One region of the Streptomyces sp. P9(2023) genome, then DNA from elsewhere that is predicted to be linked to it. Evidence: riboswitches for the same ligand, from Rfam matches in the RefSeq annotation. Region 1 holds a riboswitch; the other holds the start of a gene.
The links. A riboswitch is a leader RNA that binds a small molecule or an ion and turns the genes downstream of it on or off. The one in region 1 is predicted to bind glycine.
Positions count from the first base shown of each region.

Region 2: another riboswitch for glycine. It lies ahead of gcvP (aminomethyl-transferring glycine dehydrogenase); the one in region 1 lies ahead of gcvT (glycine cleavage system aminomethyltransferase GcvT).

Region 1 covers NZ_JAUPWM010000009.1:59,585-63,792, forward strand. Annotated here, with positions in the region: gene Q5762_RS15535 (enhanced serine sensitivity protein SseB C-terminal domain-containing protein) at 1-391, opposite strand, end outside; gene Q5762_RS15540 (enhanced serine sensitivity protein SseB) at 436-1,176, opposite strand; gene Q5762_RS15545 (AAA family ATPase) at 1,303-1,974, opposite strand; glycine riboswitch at 2,116-2,219, shown strand; gene gcvT (glycine cleavage system aminomethyltransferase GcvT) at 2,382-3,575, shown strand; gene gcvH (glycine cleavage system protein GcvH) at 3,664-4,041, shown strand; gene glyA (serine hydroxymethyltransferase) at 4,064-4,208, shown strand, end outside.
Region 2 covers NZ_JAUPWM010000027.1:70,837-75,044, forward strand. Annotated here, with positions in the region: gene gcvP (aminomethyl-transferring glycine dehydrogenase) at 1-2,139, opposite strand, end outside; glycine riboswitch at 2,319-2,418, opposite strand; gene Q5762_RS27170 (PRC-barrel domain-containing protein) at 2,533-2,901, shown strand; gene Q5762_RS27175 (DNA polymerase IV) at 3,488-4,208, opposite strand, start outside.

The DNA.
Region 1 (4,208 bases):
TCCGGTCGAGACCGGTGGCGATCCGGCGGAGGTCGGCCCAGGGGATGCCGACGCCACCGTTCGCGTCGTGCGGGTTGAGCCAGACGCCCACCCGGTCGGGGTAGAGCGAGCGGGCGATCTCACGGCCGGTGACCAGCTCGTGGGCGCGGTTCCAGCCGGATACGGCGAGCTCCTGGGCGGAGGTGACGCACGGGGCGTACCCGAAGCCGTCGATCTCCATGTGGCCGTACTGGGCGTCGGGCGATCCGGGCGTGCCCTGCCAGAGCAGCATCCAGAGGCTGCCGTCGCCGAGGGCGTGCAGCAGCTGCTCGTACGCGTCGTAGCGTCCGGGTGCCACCTGGCGCAGCATGTGCTCGACCTGTCCGGTCGCAGCGGTGCCTGACGCGCTCACCCTGGTTCCCGCCCCTCTTCCGTCCACCGACCGCACCAGCTTAGTTACAGGGAGGCCCGCTGAAAGAAGGGGCGCACCCGCTCCAGCATCCACTCGCCCACCGGGTCCTGTGCGACGTCGAGCAGGATGAGGTTGACCGGCCAGGCCACCTCGACCCGGCCGAGCGCGCGGCCGAGGGCGTCGAGCGGGGCGTTCCGGTCGACGCCGTCCCAGGCGACGAGCTCGACGCCGACGAACAGGGCGGGTTCGGTGCCCTCGACGCTGGCCAGGGCGCGCCGGGCGGAGCGGACGACGCCGGTGGCCTCGAACTCGGCGGAGGCGGCGGAGAGGAAGTCGACGGGGTCGTCCTGCCAGTCGGGCTCGAAGAGCCGGACCCGGCCGCCGGTCGCGGGGCCGTCCAGCGGAGTGCGGCCGACGCGGCAGAGCTCGGCGACGGCGGGCGGGGGCAGCGGGGCGCCGACGGTGCCGCCGGGGTTGACGGCGATGCCGAGCTGCGGCGGCAGGCCGCGGGCGAAGTCACGGGCGGGGGCCACGGTGAACGACATGTGGCTGCCGACGCAGGCCAGGAACTGCTGCTCGGAGCTGAAGACGGGGACGTACGGCAGGCCGTCGATCTCCATCGTCGGCAGATCGAGGTCCCGGCTCTCCGGGCTGCCGCCGTTGGGCAGCGGCACCCAGACGGGGCTGCGGCCGAGGACCTCGACGAGGCGGCCTCCGGCGGAGGGGTTGCCGAGCGAGGCCGCCAGGACCTCTTCGAGCTCGTTGCCCGGCCACGTAACGTCCACGGTTCCCGTTTCCCCTTCTCGCGCGCCCTGGTCACGACGCCCTCGGGGCAGAACCCTAACGCCGCCCTGGCACCCCCGTGGCCAAAAGGGCTCAGTGAAGGGCTCGTGAGGGGCTCGGTGAAGGGTTCAGTGAGCGGAGCGGAAGGCGATCGTCCGCAGGGCGCCGGCGGCGTCCCGGTCGAGCAGGGTCGCCGAGGCACAGCCTCGGGGCAGGCGGCCTGACTCGACCGAGCCGAGGAGCCGGCCGACGGCCCGGCGGTGGCGGGCGAAGGCGTACCCCGAGACGCCCCGGCCCCGCGCGTGCTGGCCCGCGCGGGCCGTGTCGGGCGTGACGTCGAGCAGGATCAGATGGAGCGCGCGGCCCCGGCGGCGGGCCTCGCGGGCCAGCCAGTTCCGCACCCAGGACTGCGTGCCGCAGTCGTGGACGACGACGCTCCGCCCGGCGCGCAGGGCGCGGCGCAGCCCGGCGTAGTGGGCGATCCGGGCCAGCGGGCGGTAGACGGCGTACGGCAGGAAGGCGGGCAGCCGGCCCTCCCAGCGCTCGCGGGCGTCCTGGGAGTCGATGCCGAGGCCGTCGGCGGCGCGGCGCATCAGCGTCGACTTGCCGCTTCCGGGCAGCCCGGAGACCACCACGAGGTCGCCCGCGGTGAAGGCGAGCGTCCGGGGGCCGCGGCCGCCGCGCTCGCGCAGGTCTCGGAGCAGGGGCACGGCCGAGCGACGCCTTCGGGTCCGGGCGCGGGCGCGCTGGGCCGGTATCCCCGCACCCGTGGCGTAGGCGCCGCTGTGCTGGAACGTCATCGTCTCTCCCCCTGTCGGGTCCCTGGGACCCCCCTGCCCACAAAGTGTAAAGAAGGGGTAATCAGTGACAAGCGATTTGCCGATCGGACACCGCATGCAATGATGTGCGCGCCAAGCGCACACAACCTCATACCGGCCGCTCGAATCCGCGCGGGAGAGTCCCGGAACCCACCACGGTGGGCCCCGGGCGCCGAAGGAGCAAGACCCTCCCTTGAATCTCTCAGGCCCCGTACCGCGTGGATGAGGCAGATCTGAAAAGCGGGACGCCTCCGTGGCGTTCCCACCCAAGGTGCAAGCCGACCTCTCGGTGACGAGATGCTCTCGGTGAACCTCTCAGGTTCCATGACAGATGGGGAGGACGTCCTCGCCCGTCATGTTTTCCGCCCTTGGGATCCGGGAGCCACACCATGAGCACGTCTGCCCCCCGTCCGACCGCCCACCCGTCGCCCGCCACCGCCCCAGACGAAGGCGCTGCGCGCCGCACTCCCCTCCTGGCCCTGCATCGTTCCCTGGGCGCGACCATGACCGACTTCGCCGGCTGGGACATGCCGCTGCGCTACGCCAGCGAGCGCGACGAGCACAACGCCGTCCGCACCAAGGCCGGCCTCTTCGACCTCTCCCACATGGGCGAGATCACCGTCACCGGGCCGCAGGCCGTCGAGCTGCTCGACTTCGCGCTGGTGGGCAACATCTCCACGGTGGGTGTGGGCCGCGCGCGCTACACGCACATCTGCCAGGAGGACGGCGGCATCCTCGACGACCTGATCGTGTACCGGCTCCAGGAGCGCGAGGCTGAGTCTTTTCACTACATGGTGGTCGCCAACGCCTCCAACGCGCAGATCGTCCTCGACGCGCTCGTGGCGCGCTCCGAGGGCTTCGACGCCGAGGTCCGCGACGACCGCGACGCGTACGCCCTGATCGCCGTCCAGGGACCGGAGTCCCCCGGCATCCTGAAGTCCCTCACCGACGCCGACCTGGACGGGCTGAAGTACTACGCCGGCCTCCCGGGCACGGTCGCCGGGGTGCCCGCGCTGATCGCCCGTACCGGCTACACCGGCGAGGACGGCTTCGAGCTGTTCCTGAAGCCCGAGCACGCCGAGGGCGTCTGGCGGGCGCTGACCGAGGCGGGCGCGCCGGTCGGTCTGATCCCCTGCGGCCTGTCCTGCCGTGACACGCTCCGCCTGGAGGCGGGCATGCCGCTGTACGGGCACGAGCTGACGACCTCGCTCACCCCGTTCGACGCGGGCCTCGGCCGGGTCGTGAAGTTCGAGAAGACGACGAACGAGGGCCGCTTCGTCGGGCGCGATGCCCTGGAGAAGGCCGCCGAGCGCGCCGAGACCGCCCCGCCGCGCAAGCTCGTCGGGCTGATCGCCGAGGGCCGCCGCGTCCCGCGCGCCGGCATGGCGGTCGTCGCCGGCGGCGAGGTCATCGGCGAGGTCACCTCGGGCGCCCCGTCGCCCACCCTCGGTAAGCCGATCGCGATGGCATACGTGGACGCGGCGCACGCCGAGCCCGGTACGCAGGGTGTAGGTGTGGACATCCGCGGCACCCACGAGCCGTACGAGGTCGTGGCGCTGCCGTTCTACAAGCGCCAGAAGTGACGTTTCCCACGCCGGAACGTCTCGCCCCGCGTCTCATCCCGTAAGACCCGCGTACACCAGCACTCCCTCGATCCAGGAGAATCACGACATGAGCACCCCCCAGCAGCTGCGCTACACCAAGGAGCACGAGTGGCTGTCGGTCGCCGAGGACGGCGTCGCGACGGTCGGCATCACGGAGTTCGCGGCCAACGCGCTCGGTGACGTCGTCTTCGCCCAGCTCCCCGCGGTCGGCGACACCATCACCGCGGGCGAGTCCTGCGGCGAGCTGGAGTCGACCAAGTCCGTGAGCGACCTGTACGCGCCGGTGACCGGCGAGGTCGTGGCCGCCAACCAGGACGTGGTGGACGACCCGTCGCTGGTGAACAGCGCTCCGTTCGAGGGCGGCTGGCTGTTCAAGGTGCGCGTCACCGGTGAGCCGGACGACCTGCTCACCGCGGACGAGTACTCCGCGTTCTCCGCCGGCTAACGAGACCCCAGGGATCCGATTCATGTCGCTTCTGAACACCCCTCTCCACGAGCTGGACCCGGACGTCGCCGCCGCCGTCGACGCCGAGCTCCACCGCCAGCAGTCCACCCTCGAGATGATCGCCTCGGAGAACTTCGCTCCGGTCGCGGTCATGGAGGCCCAGGGCT
Region 2 (4,208 bases), on a different contig from region 1:
AATGCAGAAGGTCTTGTGCAGATTCAGATGGGAAACATCGCCGCCGAACTTGCCCGGCTTGGCGAGCCCGACCAGCGCGTTGAGGTTGGCACCGTCGACGTACACCTGACCGCCGGCCTCGTGGACCTCGGCGCAGATGTCGGCGACGTGCTCCTCGAACACACCGTGCGTGGACGGGTAGGTGATCATCAGCACGGACAGCTCGTCGCGGTACTGCTCGATCTTGGCGCGCAGGTCCGCGACATCGACCTCGCCGTCGTCGGCGGTCTTGACGACCACGACCTTCATGCCGGCCATGACGGCCGAGGCGGCGTTGGTGCCGTGCGCGGAGGACGGGATGAGGCAGACGGTGCGCTGCTCGTCGCCGTTGGCGCGGTGGTAGGCGCGGACGGCCAGCAGACCGGCCAGCTCGCCCTGCGAACCGGCGTTGGGCTGGAGCGACACCTTGTCGTATCCGGTGACCTCGGCGAGGCGCTCCTCCAGCTCGGTGATGAGCGTGAGGTAGCCCTGCGCCTGCTCGACCGGGGCGAAGGGGTGCATCTGCCCGAACTCGGGCCAGGTCACCGACTCCATCTCGGTGGTCGCGTTCAGCTTCATGGTGCAGGAGCCGAGCGGGATCATGCCGCGGTCGAGCGCGTAGTCGCGGTCGGCGAGCTTGCGCAGGTAGCGCAGCATCGATGTCTCGGAGCGGTGCGCGTGGAAGACCGGGTGGGTGAGGTACGCGTCGGAGCGCAGCACCGAGGCGGGCAGCGCGTCCTCGGCGGCGGCGTCCAGGGCCTCGATGTCGGCGTCGACGCCGAAGGCGGCCCAGACGGCGGCGATCTGGGCGCGACCGGTCGTCTCGTCACACGACACGGACACATGATCGGCGTCGACGAGGTACAGGTTGACACCGGCCTCACGGGCGGCGGCGACGGCCTCGGCGGCCTTGCCGGGCACGCGGACGGTGAGGGTGTCGAAGAAGCTGCCGTGTATGACGTCGACGCCACCGGCGGAGAGACCGGCGGCAAGAACACCGGCATACCGATGGACACGCTGGGCGATCTGCTTCAGCCCGTCCGGCCCGTGGTAGACGGCGTACATCCCGGCCATGACGGCGAGCAGGACCTGCGCGGTGCAGATGTTGCTGGTGGCCTTCTCGCGGCGGATGTGCTGCTCGCGGGTCTGCAGGGCCAGGCGGTACGCCCTGTTGCCGTCGGCGTCGACGGAGACGCCGACGAGGCGGCCGGGCAGCGAGCGGGCGTGCTTGTCCTGGACGGCCATGTAGCCGGCGTGCGGCCCGCCGAAGCCCATGGGCACACCGAACCGCTGCGTGGTACCCACGGCGATGTCGGCGCCGAGGGAGCCGGGCGAGGCGAGCAGGGTGAGGGCGAGCAGATCGGCGGCGACGGTGACGATCGCGCCGAGCTCGTGGGCGGCGTCGATGAGCGGCTTGATGTCCCGGACGGCACCGGAGGCACCCGGGTACTGCAGGAGCACGCCGAATACACCGCGCTCGGCGATCTCGGCCGGAATGCCGTCGCTGAGGTCGGCGACGACGACCTCGACGCCGGTGGGCTCGGCGCGGGTCTCGATGACGGCGATGGTCTGCGGCAGGGCGTCGGCGTCGATGAGGAAGACGCCGTTCTTGACCTTGCCGACCCGGCGGGCGAGCGCCATGGCCTCGGCGGCGGCGGTGCCCTCGTCGAGGAGGGAGGCGCCGGAGGTGGGCAGCCCGGTGAGGTCGGCGACCATGGTCTGGAAGTTCAGCAGCGCCTCAAGGCGCCCCTGCGAGATTTCGGGCTGGTACGGCGTGTAGGCGGTGTACCAGGCCGGGTTCTCCATGACGTTCCGCAGAATCACAGGAGGCGTGAACGTCCCGTAATACCCGAGCCCGATCATCGGGGCGAGGACCTGGTTGCGGTCGGCGAGCTCACGCAGCTCGGCGAGAACCTCGGCCTCGGTACGGGCGGAGGGCAGGCCGAGAGCCTCGGCGTTCTTGATCACGTCCGGCACGGCGGCGGCCGTGAGCTCGTCGAGGGAGCCGTAGCCGACCTGCGCGAGCATCTTGGCCCGGGCTTCGGCGTCGGGCCCGATGTGCCGCTGCTCGAACGGGATGCCCTGTTCGAGTTCGGAGAGCGAAATGCGGTGGGCGGTCATGTACGGAGGCCTCCTGGTCGTCACGACCTGCGAGGGGCACCACGGCGCGGGTGCCCGGACGGCCTCCCCCTCTGTCATCTCAACCTGAGAGCTTCACCGGCACGCCAAAAGGGCTCGCCGGCTTTCACCGTCGGTGAGAGCGGACGCCGTCGGACCTCCGCTCTGCTTTCCAGAGTGACCTCGTCCATGCGGTACCGGGTGCCTGAGAGATTCCGGGGAGGATTTGCTCCTTCGGCGCCTCCGAAAGGTTTCTTCGGAGGACTCTCCCGCACGGGGTCGACAGCCACAGCCAGCCTACCAGCGCCGTTCCGGGTTCCATCGCTCAAGTGGCCGACGTCCCAGATGTGCACTTTCGTAGTTCTTGTAGAGCAGTTGCGACCAGTTGGAGGGACCGTGCAGACCGACATCGATCCGCGCAGCCTGATCGGCCGCAAGGCGTTCGACCGCAACGGACACAAGATCGGCACCGTGGACGAGGTGTACCTGGACGACGCGACGGGCGTCCCCGAGTGGGCGGCGGTCCGCACGGGCCTCTTCGGCCGCGACGCGTTCGTCCCGCTGGAGCCGAGCGAACTGGTCGAGGACGGCCTCCACATCCCGTACGAACGCGCCCTGATCAAGGACGCCCCGGACTTCGGCGTGGGCCGCCACCTCTCCCCGGAACAGGAACTCCAGCTCTACCGCCACTACAGCCTGGCCCTCCCCCCGGTACCCCCACCGGACCACGACTTCGGCCGTCTGGCAGGCCAGGAGGACACGTAGCGGGCCTGGTGGCGGACGTCCGGCGTATCGCCGCCAGGGACGGCCAGGCCGACCGCGGAGGACTTGGACGAGCACGGCCGAACGCGCGGGGTGCCGCGAAGCCGCGTAGCGGCCCGGCAGCCGCACCCCTGCCCTCTCACCGGTACGGGCGGTGCGGCCGGGACCAGCCCGGCTGAAAACCGGCGCACCGCCACGAGTCGACAGCCACCGACGGCACTCGGCCACCCACAGGAGGACCGACACCCCTGCCCTCTCACCGGAACGGGCAGTGCAGCCGGGACCAGCCCGGCTGAAAACCGGCGCACCGCCACGAGTCGACAGCCACCGACGGCACTCGGCCACCCACGGGAGGATCCGGCACCTCTGCCCTCTCACCGGTACGGGCAGTGCGGGCCGGGAACGACCAGCCCGGCCGGGCGCACCCACCGGCCGACCGCCGACAACGCTTCCCCACCACCCCGCGGCGCGAAGCTGCCGCACCCGCCGACGGCGCCCAACCACCCACAGGAACACCCGCACCTCTGCCCACCCACCCGCACGGGCGGTGCGGGCGGGAACAACCAGCCCGGCCAACGGCCGGGCGCCACTACGCGACCGCCGACGACGACCCCCCGCTCCCCACCAGCGGCAGCGCCTCCCCCGGTTCCAGCTCCGGATCGTCGACGAGGAACGTCCGTACCCGCCCCGGCGCCGACCCCGGCTCCTCGAAGCGCACGGTGACCCGCCCCACCCCGCTCCCCTGCACCCACCCGGCCCCGTACACCGCATGCCGTACGTCGTGCCCCGGCGCCCATCTCCGCTCCGCGGCCGGCCGCTCTTCCGCCTCGGGAACGACCTCGGCCGAGCCCGCCCCCTCAGCCGAGCCCCCCGATCCCCCCTGGCCCCCACCCTCGGCCTCCGCCGACGCCTCCGCCTCCGCCGACGCCGACGCCTCCGCCGCCTGCGCGAACAGATCCTCCTGCGTGTAGTCGGCGAGCCCGCTCACCCCCACCCCCAGCAACCGCACCCCACCCGTCGTGTCCACCCCCTCCAGCAGCCGCCCCGCCGCCTCCCGCACCACCAGCGGATCGTCCGTCGGCCCCCGCAACGTCTCCGACCGCGTCAGCGTCGAGAAGTCGAAGCGCCGCACCTTCAGCACGATCGTCCGCCCCGAGTGCCCCGACGCCCTCAACCGCCCCACGCACCGCTCGGCCAGCCGCTCCACCTCGATCCGGATCCGCACCCGGTCGTGCAGGTCCACGTCGAAGGTGTCCTCCACCGACACCGACTTCGCGTCCCGCTCGGCCACCACGGGCCGATCGTCGTAC